2 regions of the Myxococcus sp. AS-1-15 genome follow, and region 1 is predicted to be linked to the other one. Evidence: riboswitches for the same ligand, from Rfam matches in the RefSeq annotation. Region 1 holds a riboswitch; the other holds the start of a gene.

Region 1 (7,119 bases):
GAGGTCCTTCACGCCCTGGCGGATGATTTCGTGGCCCGCGGCGAAGCAGATGAGGTGCGTGAAGCCGTCGATGACGATGGAGCTGCCGTCCTTGACGCTGGCCGAGATGGCCTCGCGCATGGAGCAGCGCTTGTCCACGGCCCCTGGCTTCACAGCTTCACCCCCGCCGCGGCCCGGGCGGGCGCGGCCCTGGACAGGTCGAGCGACAGCTCGCCCAGGCACGCGTCGAGGATGCGCAGCATGACAGCCACCTCGTGCTCACCGACGACGAGCGGCGGCGCGAAGCGGATGGTGGACTTGCCACACGACAAGAGCAGCAGGCCCTTGCGGAACGCGAGCTGCTCCAGCTCGCCCACGTAGGCGCTCGCGGGCTCGCGCGTCGCGGGGTCCACGAACTCCGCGCCCACCATGAGGCCCACGCCGCGCACGTCGCCGATGACGGGGTGGCGTGACTGCAGCTCCCGCAGCCCACGCTGGAGCAGCGCACCGGTGGCGCGCACGGAGTCGAGCAGCCCCTCCACCACGTCCAGCGTGGCGAGCGCCGCCGCGCAGCACACGGGGTTGCCGCCGTAGGTGCTGCCGTGCGAGCCGCGCGGCCACGTCATCACCGACTCCTTCGCGATGATGGCGCCCAGCGGCATGCCGGAGGCGATGCCCTTGGCGGACAGCAGGATGTCCGGCATCACGCCGAAGTGCTCCGCCGCGAACATGTGCCCGGTGCGGCCGATGCCCGACTGCACCTCGTCGAACACGAGCAGGATGCCGTGCGTGTCGCAGATGCGCCGCAGCTCCTTCAGGAAGCTCGTCGGGGGCACCACGTAGCCGCCCTCGCCCAGGATGGGCTCCACGAAGATGGCGGCCACCTCGCGCGGGTCCACGTGGTTGACGAACCACTCGCGCTCCAGCGCCAGGGCCGGGTTGCACGCGTCGCCGCACGTCTGGGGCGCGCAGCCGTTGGGACAGCGGTACGGATTCGCGTACGGGACGTGGATGACGCCGGGCAGGAGCGGCCCGAAGAAGGCGCGCTGGGCCACCTTCGACGAGTTGAGCGAGATGGCGCCGTAGGTCCGCCCATGGAAGCCGCCCTTGAAGGCGACGATGTACTGGCGGCGCGTGTGGTGCCGCGCGAGCTTGATGGCGCCCTCGACCGCCTCCGTGCCGGAGTTGGTGAGGAAGACCTTCTTGGGTCCCATCTCGGGCAGGTAGCCGGCGAGCCTGGCGCAGAGCTTCGAGAAGGCGTCGTAGTAGAAGTCCGTGCCGCAGATGTGCAGGAAGCGGCCCGCGGCCTCCTGGACGGCCTTCACCACGTGAGGATGCGCGTGGCCCGTGGAGGCCACGGCGATGCCCGCCATGAAGTCGAGGAAGCGGTTGCCGTCGACGTCGTGGACCCAGGGGCCCTCGCCGCGCTCGACGACGAGCGGGTACTCCTTGATGTACGAGGGCGAGCTGAAGCGCTGGTCCAGCTCGATGATGGCGCGCGCCTTCGGCCCCGGCAGGGCGGTCTTCACTTCGGGATGGAGCATGGTCATGGGGGTCTCCTGTCGAGGGCGTCAGCCCATCCGTGTCTGCGCCTGCTCGCGCATGAATTGAGCGACGTAGTAGGGGCCGCAGCCGCCCTTGCCGGACCCGCCGCTGCCCTTCCAACCGCAGAAGGACTGCACGCCGGGCCACGCGCCCGTCGTCGCGCCCGTGCGGCGGTTGGCGTAGAGGACGCCCGCCTCGGCCTGGGCCATGAAGCGCTCCACGTCCTCGGCATCGCGGCTGAAGATGCCGGCGGTGAGGCCGTAGTCGCAGTCATTGGCCCGCAGGAGCGCCTCGTCCAACGTCGAGAAGCGCGTCACGCCGACGAAGGGCAGGAACAGCTCGTCGCGCATGAGGCGATGTCCGTGCGAGAGCGCCACCACCGTGGGCTCCACGAAGTGGCCCTCCTCGAGCGCGGCCTCCAGACGGGGACGTCCACCTCCCGCAATCACCGCGCCGTCCTGGCGGGCCTCGTCCACCGCCCGCTCGAAGCGCTTCACCGCCGCCGCGTTGATGACGGGACCGGTGAAGACGGACGCGAGCGACGGGTCACCCACCCGCGCGTCACGCGCCTTCGCGGCGAGGCCGTCGGTGAACGCGTTGTACAGCGACTCATGCACGTAGATGCGCGACAGGGCGCTGCACTTCTGACCGGACATGCCGAAGGCGGAGCGGAAGCAACCCTCGATGGCGGCCTCCAGGTCCGCGTCGCGACAGACGATGGCGGGGTTCTTCCCGCCCAGCTCCAGGAGGCACGGCCGCACGCGGCCCGTGGACATCCGCCGGTGCAGCTCCATGCCCACCGCCTTGCTGCCGGTGAAGGACACGCCGTCGATGCCGGGGTGGCGCACCAGCGCCGCGCCCACCGCCTCGCCCTCGCCGTGCGCGACCTGGAAGACGCCCGGAGGCAGGCCCGCGTCGACGAGCGCCTGGTACAGGCCCTCCGCGCACCAGGGCGTCTCCTCGCTGGGCTTGAGGATGACGCTGTTGCCGCCGAGCAGCGCGCCGCCGCTCATCCCCGCCGCGAGCGCGAGCGGGAAGTTGAACGGCGAGATGATGACGAAGACGCCGTAGGGCCGCAGCACGCTGCGCGTGTCCTCGTTGGGGGACAGCCGCGCCATGGGCCGCGAGTAGCCCTCCGCCTGCTCGAGCTGACCCGCGTAGTAGCGCAGCAGGTCCGCGGACTCCTCCACGTCACCGAGCGACTCGAGCCGGCTCTTGCCCACCTCCAGCGTCATGCGCGCGGACAGCTCCATGCGCCGCTCGGAGATGAGGTCCGCGGCGCGGCGGAGGATGCGCACGCGCTCCTGCCACGGCGTCGCGCCCCAGCCGCGCTGGGCCTCGCGCGCCACGCGCACCACGCGGTCCACCTCGGCCACGGGCGTGCGGTGGACGGACACGAGCAGCTCGTCCGGCCGCGCGGGGTTGCGGCTCTGAAGCAGGTCTCCACTCCGGAACGCCTCGCCGCCGAGCCACGACGGCAGCTCTCCGCCCAGCGTCGAGCGCACGGCGGCGAGCGCCTCGTCGAACTGCGCGTGCAGCGCGGACAGGTCCGCCTCCAGCACCGAGTAGGTGATGCGGAAACTCATGACGCCTCCTGGAAGAAGTGGTGGATGCCGCGGGCGAGCGTGTCGACCAGTTCGTCGACCTCCGCCTCGGTGATGACCAACGGGGGGCCGACCATGAGCAGGTCCCCGTTCGTCCCGTCCGCGTGGCCCGTGTTGGACCAGAGGACCAGCCCCCGCTCGAACAGCGCCGACAGCAGTCGCTCGATGACCTTGCGCGCGCGTGGGAAGGGGCGCTTGCTCGCGGTGTCCTCGACCAGCTCGATGCCGGCCATCAGCCCCACGCCCTGCACGGAGCCGACATGCGGCAGCGCGCCCAGCGCCTCACGCAGGCGGCGCTGGAGGTGCGCGCCCACGCGCCCGGCGTGGGCCACCAGGTCGTGCCGCTCGTAGTAGTCGAGCACCGCCAGCCCCGCCGCCGTCATCGCGGGCGCCTGGAGGTACGTCTGCGCGTGCATGAAGCCGCCCGAGCCCCGGCGCAGCTCCTCCAGGTGCTCCTCGCGGATGAGCAGCGCGCTCAAGGGCGCGTAGCCCCCGCTGATGCCCTTGCCGAGCACCAGCACGTCCGGGGTGAAGTGGAACAGGTCGCTGGCGAAGAAGCGGCCGGTGCGCCCGCAGCCGCACATGACCTCGTCGGCGATGGTGAGGATGCCGTGCTCGCGGCACACGGCGCTCACGCGCTCGAAGTACCCGGGCGGTGGAGGCGACGCGCCCGCGGACGAGCCGATGACGGGCTCCGCGATGAAGGCGGCGATGGTGTCCGGGCCCTCGCGGCGAATCGTCTCCTCGAGCAGCCGCGCGTAGTGCTCGGCGCCGTCGCGCGCGTAGTCCTCCAGCCCGGAGCGGTACGGGTACGGCGCGGGCGTGGTGACGACCTCCGCCAGCAGGGGGCCGAAGAAGGTCTTGTAGTGGGGCCGCCCCGACAGCGAGAGCGCGTACAGCGTGTTGCCGTGGTAGCCGGGCACGCGCGCGATGACCTTGCCGCGCTGGGGCTGGCCGCGCTCGACCCAGAGCTGGCGGACGAACTTCACCGCGGCCTCCACCGCCTCGGAGCCCGAGCCGAGGAACGCGGCGCGCGTGAGCCCCTGGGGCGCGAGGGCGCACAGGCGCGTGGCGAGCGCCTCGGTGACGTCGGTGGTGAAGTGGGTGCCGTTGACGTAGGCGACGCGCAGCAGCTGCTCATGGATGCGGTCCGCCACCTCGCGGTTGCCGTGACCCACGCTGGCCACGAGCGCACCGGCGGAGGCGTCGAGGTAGCGCTTGCCGCTCGCGTCGAAGAGGTGGACGCCCTGGCCGTGCGTCACCACGGGGAAGTCGCGCGCGAGATTGCGCAGCAGCACGTTCCCCTGGGGGTAGCGCACCGTGTGCCTGGCTTCGTCCCGCATCGTCCGTCCTCCACGCAGCGCGGACGACCGGAGGTCGCCCGACAGGGCTCCCGCGTGGAAGAAGGGCAGTCACGATGCGCGCGTGAGCGCACACCAGGCCCCGACTGGAGCCCACGGACCGACCTTCGCCCCCACGGGCGACTGGAGACACGGGGGATGGAGGTCGGAGAAGTCGAGCGTGCGTGAGGGCCCGTCGAGGCACGAGCGCCGCTCGAACCTTCCGGCCGTCCCACGCGGCTCCAGGTCGAAACCGTCCGTGGATTTCTCCCACGGTCGGATGCGGGCAGGTCTTCGGGCTCGTGAGCGCTTCGGCCTTGGGGGCCGGCTTCCTACGACTCGTCGCTTCCCAGCTCCCCAGGGGAACCAGTGCGGATGACGAGGCTCGTTCTCACTTACCGCTGCGGGGCAGCCCCGGATTCGAACCGGGTTCCCTTTTAAGCTCGGACCGAGGTCCGAGCACCAACATGGGGCGGTATGTACTGTTCGCCTCTTCGGACTGTCAAGCGAAGCGCCGGTGCGCGCTCGACGCGCGGGGACGTGACGTCTGCCGGTGCGCGGGGATGTTCGACGAGCAACCTGCCGTGCATGAGCGCTGGCGCATCCCGCGCGCAGGCGTCACCTTCATCGGTGGCGCTCCGCGTCGGAGGACGCCTCCAGACCATGGCTCCGTCCGCCGCGAACACCGCCGCCGCGCCCTTCACGTTCACCCGTGCACAGAGGGTGTTCACGATGTCGGGCGCGCTGCTCGGGCTGCTGCTCGCGGCGCTGGACCAGACGATTGTCGCCACGGCGGGTCCCTCCATCCAGGCGGACCTGGGCATCTCTCCCGCGCTCTATCCATGGCTGACGACGTCGTACCTGGTCGCGTCGACGATGATGGTGCCCGTGTGGGGGAAGCTGTCGGACCTGCTGGGCCGGCGCATTGTGCTGGCGGCGGGAATCGTCGTGTTCCTGCTGGGCAGCTTCCTGTGCGGCGTGTCGCGCTCGACGCTGACGCTCATCCTGTACCGCGCGGTGCAGGGGGTGGGCAGCGCGGCGCTCTTCACCGCGTCGCTGTCGGTGGTGGCGGACCTCTATCCGCCGCGCGAGCGAGGCAAGTACCAGGGCCTGTTCGGCGCGATGTTCGGCCTGTCGAGCGTGGTGGGGCCGCTGGCGGGAGGCTTCATCACGGACCGGCTGGGGTGGCACTGGGTGTTCTTCATCAACCTGCCGGTGGGCGCGGTGGCGCTCGCGCTCGTGCTCTCGCGCATGCCGGCGCTCAAGCCTCCGGGGGCCTCGCGCGGGAGGCTGGATGTGACGGGCGCGGTGCTGCTGGCGCTGGCGGTGGTGCCGCTCCTGCTCGCGCTCAGCCTGGGGCGTGGCGCGGAGCAGGTGGCGCACGGTGGCGGCTGGGCGTGGGGTTCGTGGCAGGTGCTGGGGTTGTTCGCGCTCGCGGCGGCGGGGACGGTGTTGTTCCTGCGCGAGGAGAGGCGCGCGCAGGAGCCGCTGCTGGACCTGAAGCTGTTCCAGGACCGGACGTTCGCGCTGGGGAACGCGGCGGTGTTCGTCATCGGCGCGGTGTTCCTGTCGGGCGTGGTGTTCCTGCCGCTGTTCATGGTGAACGTGGTGGGGCTGTCGGCCACGCACGCGGGGCTGACGTTGACGCCGCTGACGTTGGGCGTGGTGGCGGGCAACATCCTCAGCGGTCAGCTGGTGTCGCGCATCGGCCGGTACAAGGGGCTGATGCTGGGCTCGCTGGTGGTGTTGATGGTGGGCTTCACGGTGATGGGGTTCACGCTGACGCCCACGTCGACGCAGACGGAGGTCACGGTGAAGATGGTCCTGGTGGGCGTGGGCCTGGGACCGTCGATTCCGCTCTACACGCTGGCCATCCAGAACGCGGTGTCACCCCAGCGCATCGGCGTGGCCACGGCGATGGCCACGTTCTTCCGTCAGCTCGGGATGACGCTGGGCGTGGCGCTGCTCGGCGCGGTGTTCGCGACGACGCTGTCGCATCAGCTGGGCACCCGCGTGGCGAGCGCCACGGAGGGACTGCCGCCGAAGCTGCGCGCCGAGCTGGCGTCCGCGGTGCCCGGTGTCGACGGGAGCGAGGCGGGCCCCGCGCAGTCGGCCTTCCAGGCAGAGAAGGTGAAGGAGCGCGTGCGCGCGGAGCTGGAGGCCGAGCGGCAGGCCTTTCAGCGCCCGGAGGTACGGGAGCAACGTGCGAAGGAAACGGCGCCCTCCGATGCGCGCGAGCAGCCTGCCGCGGCGTCAGCGCTCTCCACTGTGGACGCGAAGGAACAGCGGGCGCTGGAGGCGGTCGACCGGACAGCGCTGGCGCTGAAGGAGTCCTTCACGCGGGCGGTGGAGGCGGTGTACCGCTGCGCCATCTTCGTCGCGCTGCTCGCGTTCCTGGTGACACTGCGGCTGCCCGAACAACCCCTGCAACGCGGGCGCGCGCGGGCACCGGCACCCACGGAATGAGCTCGGCGGCGCGCAACGAGCACGGAGGCGGACCGGGCCTTGCGCCGGTACACACGCCAGTGCGCGAGGGCGCCGGGGCGGTGTGCCGGGCGTCACCACCACGGACCGGACAGCGCCGGGCTCACGCGGCGGTGAGCGCGGAGGACTCCGAGTCGAGCGTGTAGATGCGCACGGGGTGGGGCACG
Region 2 (7,119 bases), on a different contig from region 1:
CGTCCACGTTCGCGTGGCAGTTCGCCCGCGCGCTGGGCGTGGCGGACCTGCACGGCTGGTCGCGCTTCGTGTCCATGCAGGACCACTACAACCTGGTCTACCGCGAGGAGGAGCGGGAGATGCTGCCCCTGTGCGAGGCGGAGGGCATCGGCGTCATCCCGTGGTCTCCCCTGGCGCGCGGGCTGCTCGCGGGCTCCCGCAAGTCGCTCACGGACCGCAGCTCCACGACGCGCGCGAAGACGGATGCGTACGCGCCCGTGCTGTATGACCAGCCGGGTGACTGGGAGGTGGCGGAGGCCAACCGGAAGGTGGCCGAGGCGCGCAACGTGCCGCCCGCGCAGGTGGCCCTGGCGTGGCTCTTGTCACGGCCGGTGGTGACGGCGCCCATCATCGGCGCCACGAAGCCGGAGCACCTGGAGGACGCCGTGCGCGCCGTGGACCTCAAGCTCACGGCGGAGGAGCTTCAGCAGCTCGAGGCGCCATACCAGCCCCACGCGCTGCGCGGCATGTGAGCCGCGCGCGGGCACCTCAGAGGTCCATCTGAGGTGCGGACCTGGGCGCCTCCATCGGGGTCATGGGGCCGTCCAGGAACGCGGCGCGCGGTCCGGCGCCGCCATAGGCCATCGCCTCGATGCGGTTGACGCCGGGAGAGGCCGGGTCCCTCGGGTAGCACTCCGCCTCCGTCTCCTGGAGCTTCAGCTCCGGGCGGTGCTCGCCCATCCGCTCGATGCGCGGGGGCACGTAGCCGACGGCGTCCTCGAAGGCGTAGCGCGTGAGCAGGCGCAGGGTGGCCACCGGCCCGCAGCGCACCTCTGGACGGCGCACCATGTTGCCGCCGATGGTGAGCTCTCCCGGGTGCGCGCCACCCACGTTGGACACGCGGACGGCCTGGGGAACCATGGTGACGGCCCACGTCTCCTGGCAGCTCACCACCACGTCCGGCACGGGACGGCTGACGAGCTTCAGCGGCGCGTACTCGCCCGCGGCCATCGCGGTGCGGATCAGCGGCTTCCACGGGGGGATGGTGCCCTCCGGCATCAGGTTCGTCCGGCACTCCATGGACGTGCCCGCGTCGTCCGCGACGAACACCACCTGCACGTTGCTGAGGTAGCGCGCGCCGGACGCCTCGGCCCGCTCCAGGAAGCGCAGCACCAGCGCGCTGCCATCCTGCGCGAGGCCGAAGGGCATGGAGATGGCCCAGGGCGAGTCACCGGACTCGAGCGCCAGCTCCGGTGGGACGACGGTGACGGGGGGGCCGCGGCGCGGCACCACCGACGAGGTCCGCGCGCACGCGGCGCACAACAGCAACAACAGGGTCAGGGCTGAACGACGCATGGCGTCCCCTCCGAGAAGCGCACCTGGGCCAGGTCGAGGCTAGCACCGCGCTCACGCGCCCGGCTGCAGTGCCCTCCGGAAGGCAATCATCCAGGAGCCCTGTCGATATGGAGGGCGGCTTCGCGCGTTGTCGAGGCCGCCCGCGTGCGCCCGCTCAGGAGCCCAGGGCCTCCGGGCTCTTCAGCCACTGCGCCGCGGCGCGCACGTCCGCCTCGAAGTGGATGCGGGCCTCCGCGCGCTCGCGAGGGTCCTGCCGACGCAGCACGTCCCACGGCGCGAAGGTGGCCAGCGCGCCGGGAGCCCATTCGGAGGGCACCAGCCGCCCCCGCCCCACGTCCAGCCGGAAGCCCGGTCCCAGCAGCACCTGCCCCGCGGCGCCGCCCAACGCGAGCAGCAGCCGGGGACGCACCCGCGCCGCCTCCGAGGCCAGCTCCTCCCGCAGGGCCCGGGTCTCCGGCCAGCTGAGCGCGCCCGAGCGACGCCCCGGCCAGCGGGCCCGGGACACCCGCAGGTCCGAGCTCCGCAGCCCCGCGCGCGAGAGGACCAGCTCCAGCAGCCGGCCCGAGGGCCCCACGAAGCACGCCGCGTCTCCCTCCTCCCGGGTGCCGGGCACGTCCCCCAGCAGCAACACCCGCGGCCGCGCGTGGACCGGGTCCGGCGACGCGGCGCGGGCCGGGGAGGGCCCAGGCTCCGGGAACACGAGCCCCGCGCCGAAGGACAGCCTCGCCCGATCCCAATGCGCGCTGGCGTCCGGCGTGAAGAGGCTCCAGTGGAGCGAGGGGAAGCGCCCCACGAGGAAGGGCGCGGCCAGCCGGACGACGAGGTGCTCCGGCCGGTACCACGCGACATGGCGCGCCTCTCCATCCGAGGCGGCGCGATGGAACCGGACGCGAATCACCAGCTCCCGCAGGTCCCGCCGCACCGCGCGCTCCATGCGCCGCAGCCGCTGGACGTCCCGGTCCGCGTCCTTCTCCAGGAGGCGCCGCTCACCGTGCGTCAGCCGCCACAGCACGCGGTACAGCAGCGCGAAGCGCTCCGGATCCCGGTGACACACCACCTTCTCCGCCAGGGACAGGAAGTCCGCGGGCAGCGCCGGGACGGCCCGGGCGCCACCACCGGACAGGAGCGGGTCCACCCACTGCGTCCACGCCCCCTGCCCCTGTTCGAACTCCACCCGGTCCGGAGGCATGCCGCGCACCAACAACCCACGCGCCACCTCCCGGAACGACGACAGCTCCGGCGCCACGCTCACTCGCACCTGGACCTCCTGGTCGCTCGACCACCCGAGCGACGCAGGCTACCTTCCAGGTCTGACACCGCCAGCCCACCCAGGGCGTCGTCGCGCGCTACTCCTCCTTGGCGAGCGCGTCCACCTGCTCCTGGAGCCCGTCCAGGTCCTCGAAGAAGGACTCCACGGGCTGGGCGCGGGCCACCCGGAAGACGGGCGGCAGCAGCGTGCGGGAGAAGTCGAGCGACGTGCTGAAGGGCTCGTTGCCCAGCAAATCGTTCGCCCGCGACACGGCGCCGAAGGCCAGCGTCACCACGACGAGCACCCGCACCAGCCGCGCCGGCTCCCACCGCGCCACGTAGCGCAGGTGCCAGAAGAGCCCCCAGCCCATGAGGAGCAGGAACGTCGCGTGGTACACCCAGGAGAGGCTCGCGCCCAGGCCCAGGCTGAAGCCCAGCGCGGCCACCAGCAGCGGCAGCGCGACGGCGCCCAGCAGCACCAGCGCGCCGATGGTCGCGTGCGCGCGGTAGTGGAAGTGGCGACGGGAGATGCGGCTGGCCACCGCCCAGCCTCCGGCCCACAGGAGCGTGAGCGTCAGGGGCATCACCAGGGCCACCGTGAGCTCGCCCCAGTCCGTGCGCGCGTAGTTGCCCAGGTAGGACGCCAGCGCGCTGAACAGCAGCAGGGACAGCATCGCCACGGGGAAGGCGCGCGGGTGCTCGAACACGCGCTCGCGGGGCTCGCCGGACACGGTGCTCACCACCGTGGGCGGCACCGCGTGGTTGCGGGCCCGGAAGCGCAGCACCGTGTCCCCCACCGCCACGCGGGTGTCGGGCGCCAGCTCCAGCTCCGCCAGCTGCGTCCAGGGCTGCACGCGCCAGGTGCCGTTGTCGCTGCCGACGTCGCGCAGCACGAGCGCGCCGTCCTCGCGGCGGTCGATGCGCAGGTGCTCGGCGGAGACCTTCGGGTCATCCAGGATGACGTCGTTCGAGTACGCGCGGCCCACCGTGGCCGGGAAGCGCTCCAGCCGGTGACGCGTGTGGACGGAGTCACCCTCCAACACCTCCAGGAAGATCACTTCGTCCACGACAGCCCCTCCAGGTAGCGGCGCGCCAGCTTGCGCGCGTTGTCCGCCGTGAAGCCGCCCAGCGTGAGGCTGGTGTCCACCCCGCTGGTGCTGGCGTTGAGCGCGGCGGCGCGCAGCACCAGGTCATAGAGCCCCGGGAAGCGCTTGTACGCGCGCAGGCACATGGCCGCGCGCACGGGCAGCCCGCCCACGTCCACGAACTCGGAGGTGCACCGGAAGTTGGTGACGTCCTCGCGCGAGGCCTCCACCGTGTCCGGGTCCTGCGAGAACAGCGCGGTGTAGAGCGCGGAGAAGCGCAGCGCGCCCAGCTCCTGGCTGGAGGCCTGCTGATGCAGGAAGGCCACCACGCCGGTGCGGTGCCGCGAGGACAGGTAGATGTCCTCCTCGGACGAGCACTGGTAGTTCGTCACGGTGTACGGCACCTCCGGGTCATGCGGCGTGTCGCCCCAGCACTTGAGGAAGGGAATCCACCGCCCCGGGACGTGGTAGCTGCCCAGGGCCTGCTTCGGCAGCGAGGCCGCGAGCATCTGCTCGGTGAGCCGCTGCTGGTTCTCGATGAGCTGCGCGCGCACCGTCTCCAGCAGCGCGGGCGTCGCGTCCGGCGCCATCTTCAGCGCCCGGCCGAGCAGCGTCCTCGCGCGGTGCACCGGCACCAGGAAGCCCAGCTGGTTGCCCATGGTGGCCACGTTGACGCCCACCACGGTGCCCTGCCCCGTCAGCGTCGGGCCGCCGCTCATGCCCGGGTTGATGGCGCCGCTGAAGTGCAGGCGCTCGTAGAGCGAGTCCTGGATGAAGCCGTTGTACGTGCCCTCGACGATGGTGGTGCCCAGGTCATGGGGGTTGCCCATGGCGAACAGGCGCGCGCCCTGGGGCGGCTCGCGGTCCTCCAGGACGAAGTAGTCCTTCACCGATTCATCCATGCGGATGACGGCCAGGTCGTGCACCACGTCCACGTCCACCAGGCGCGCGGGCACGGGCTCCCCGCCGGTGCGCAGCACGAGCTGCGCGGTGTAGTCCTCCGGGTGGAGCACCACGTCGGAGACCACGTGGTAGTTGGTGATGGCGTACCCGTCGCCCGAGACGAAGAAGGCGGAGCCGATGGAGGAGCGCGTGCCCGAGCGGCGCTCGATGATGCGCACCTGGGCGACGCGGTTCTGGATGCGCTGGAAGAGTTCGTGGGTGGCCGGGGGCAACACGGCCGGAGGCGGCTCGGGCGCGGGAGCGGGCACGACGTCGGGTTGGCTTCGGACGGCGGAGGGCGCGCCCGGTTCGGATGGGGCGACGGCCGGCGCCTGCCCCAGCACGGCGACGAGGAGGAAGACGAACATGGATGCGGCGCACGCTATCCCAGCGCCGCGCGCGCGGGGGTACCGAGTGGCGGGGCATGAGGCCTCCGGTGCGCTCGTCGACCCACCTGCCCTGTTGGCGACGCGCCGGGCAGCGGGTAGGGTCCGCCCCGCCCGAGGTGCCTCGTGGGGGTCCACGAGGTTTAGCAAGGGAATCCGGTGTGAATCCGGAGCTGCCCCGCAGCGGTCAGTGGGAACGAACGCCGTCGAACGCACTGGTCCTCGGCAGACGAGGGCTGGGAAGGGGCGGCGCCTAGGACGCCAGCACGCGCCGCGATGAGGGGCGGGTGGTGGGAGGCCCACGGAGCCCGAAAACCTGCCTCGAGCCCATCTGGGACGCGGACAGCGCCCCGGGTGGCGCTTCGCCCCCGGCCTTCGCGGGAAGGTCAGGCCATCCCTCGCGGCCCACCGCCGCCCTCGGAGGTCTTCATGTCCGGGGAGGCCCGTGGGCCAGGAGTCCGTCCATGAGTCACATGCAGCCGTCCCTCCCCTCCTCCGCCACCGAGACGCGGATGGTGGACATGGTGTTCCCGGATCAGACCAACCACTACGGCACCCTCTTCGGAGGTCAGGCCCTGAGGTGGATGGACATGTCCGCGTTCATCACCGCCAGCCGCTACACGCGCCGCACCGTGGTCACCGCGTCCAGCGAGCGCGTGGACTTCCACATGCCCGTGCAGCAGGGGCAGCTCGTGGAGCTGGTCAGCCGCGTGACGGCGACGGGCCGCACCTCCGTCACCGTGGACGTGGAGATGTTCGCCGAGGACCTGCTCACGGGCGCGCGGGAGCTGTGCACGCGCGGGCGCTTCGTGCTCGTGGCGCTGGATGAGCACCGCAAGCCCACCGCCGTGCCCCCGCTCTTGCCCGAGCCGGGTGCGCAGTGACGTGAAGCCCTGAAACGCAATCCGCGCCGGGGCCGGCTCCTCGGGCTCCGGCGCGCACTCCAGCAGATGGCATCACGCGGGGACCCGCCCGCCTCCGAGGCGGCCCGCTCGCGGCGCCGCCCAGGGCGCCACCGGGGATTCATTCGTGCGCGAGCCGCGCGGTCGTCACGACTCGGAGGCCATCCGCCCCGCGCGCCCCCGGCGCCACGCCGCGTATGACGCCACCAGCGCACCGGCCAGCGCCCCCGCGAGCGCGCCCAACAAGCGCCGGGGAACCACGCCAGGCGTCGTCGTCGGCTCCAGGCGGAACGTCTCCAGCGAGGCTCGGACGCTCGGCGCCAGCACCTCCCAGCGCACCGCGGGCGCGCTGACGACGACCACCGCGTGCCGCCCCTCGGACGCGAGCCCCGCCACCAGCACCGTGCGCGTCTGCCCCGCGTCCCGCAGCGTCCCCAGCACCTCCACGCGCGGCGCATCGCCTCCAATCCGGTCCACGCGCTCCGGCGACAGCACCACCCCCAGCTCCCGCTGGAAGTGCTGCATCACCGCCGACGCGAAGTCGTCACGCTCGGACGGGCTCGCGGAGAAGCCGCGCTCCACCACCGACACCAACATCGTCGCCGCCTCCGGGCCCTCGCCATCCGCGAGCGCCGCGGACAAGGACCTCGGCGTCTCCGCGTCCAACGTCACCGCCCCCGCCACCGAGCCCGTGTACGGCTCCCACCGCACCATGTGGAAGCCCTCGGGCGGACGCAGCACGTAGCCGTCGCGCCGCAGCTCGGTCCCGAGCGCGCCCGACAGCAACAACCACCCGCCTGCCACCCACGAGAGGCTCACACCGCGCAGCATAGGCCCCCCGAGCCCCGGACGCGGCCACTCACGCGCCAGGCCGCATGAACCCATGGATACCCAGAAGACACGGCTTCACGGGCATGAGGCCCACCGGCCCGGCTCACCGTGAAGTCAGGCCCGCGCGCCTTCGTTGTGACATCCCCGTCGGGCACGGGTAACCTCGCGCCGAGATGAATCCTGCAGCCCGGGTGGAGATGGAGGCTCGCGCCGACCGAGCGCTGCGCCGTGGAGAGCTGGTCGAGGCGCTCGACCTCTATGAGGCGCTCCTCCTGGCCTTCCCGGACGACGGCGCGCTCGCCGACAAGCTCGCCAACCTCCGCGAGTCCCTCCAGCCCCTGGAGCTCCAGAAGCTGGAGGCCTCCCGACCGCCCGAGGAGCCTGAGCTCC

What was found. A riboswitch is a leader RNA that binds a small molecule or an ion and turns the genes downstream of it on or off. The one in region 1 is predicted to bind cobalamin.
Region 2: it holds a riboswitch for cobalamin, as region 1 does, so the genes downstream of both, K8625_RS28380 (acyl-CoA thioesterase) here and K8625_RS26570 (aspartate aminotransferase family protein) in region 1, are expected to answer to the same signal.

Annotation. Positions count from the first base shown of each region.
Region 1 is NZ_JAIQDF010000010.1:317,410-324,528, reverse strand. It holds gene K8625_RS26585 (CoA transferase subunit A) at 1-138, opposite strand, end outside; gene K8625_RS26580 (acetyl ornithine aminotransferase family protein) at 150-1,529, opposite strand; gene K8625_RS26575 (aldehyde dehydrogenase family protein) at 1,551-3,110, opposite strand; gene K8625_RS26570 (aspartate aminotransferase family protein) at 3,107-4,471, opposite strand; cobalamin riboswitch at 4,736-4,950, opposite strand; gene K8625_RS26565 (MDR family MFS transporter) at 5,132-6,934, shown strand; gene K8625_RS44560 (adenylate/guanylate cyclase domain-containing protein) at 7,056-7,119, opposite strand, start outside.
Region 2 is NZ_JAIQDF010000011.1:371,045-378,163, reverse strand. It holds gene K8625_RS28405 (aldo/keto reductase) at 1-512, shown strand, start outside; gene K8625_RS28400 (hypothetical protein) at 529-1,335, opposite strand; gene K8625_RS28395 (DUF4130 domain-containing protein) at 1,490-2,593, opposite strand; gene K8625_RS28390 (FHA domain-containing protein) at 2,682-3,650, opposite strand; gene K8625_RS28385 (S1C family serine protease) at 3,638-4,978, opposite strand; cobalamin riboswitch at 5,097-5,335, shown strand; gene K8625_RS28380 (acyl-CoA thioesterase) at 5,461-5,880, shown strand; gene K8625_RS28375 (hypothetical protein) at 6,046-6,729, opposite strand; gene K8625_RS28370 (hypothetical protein) at 6,903-7,119, shown strand, end outside.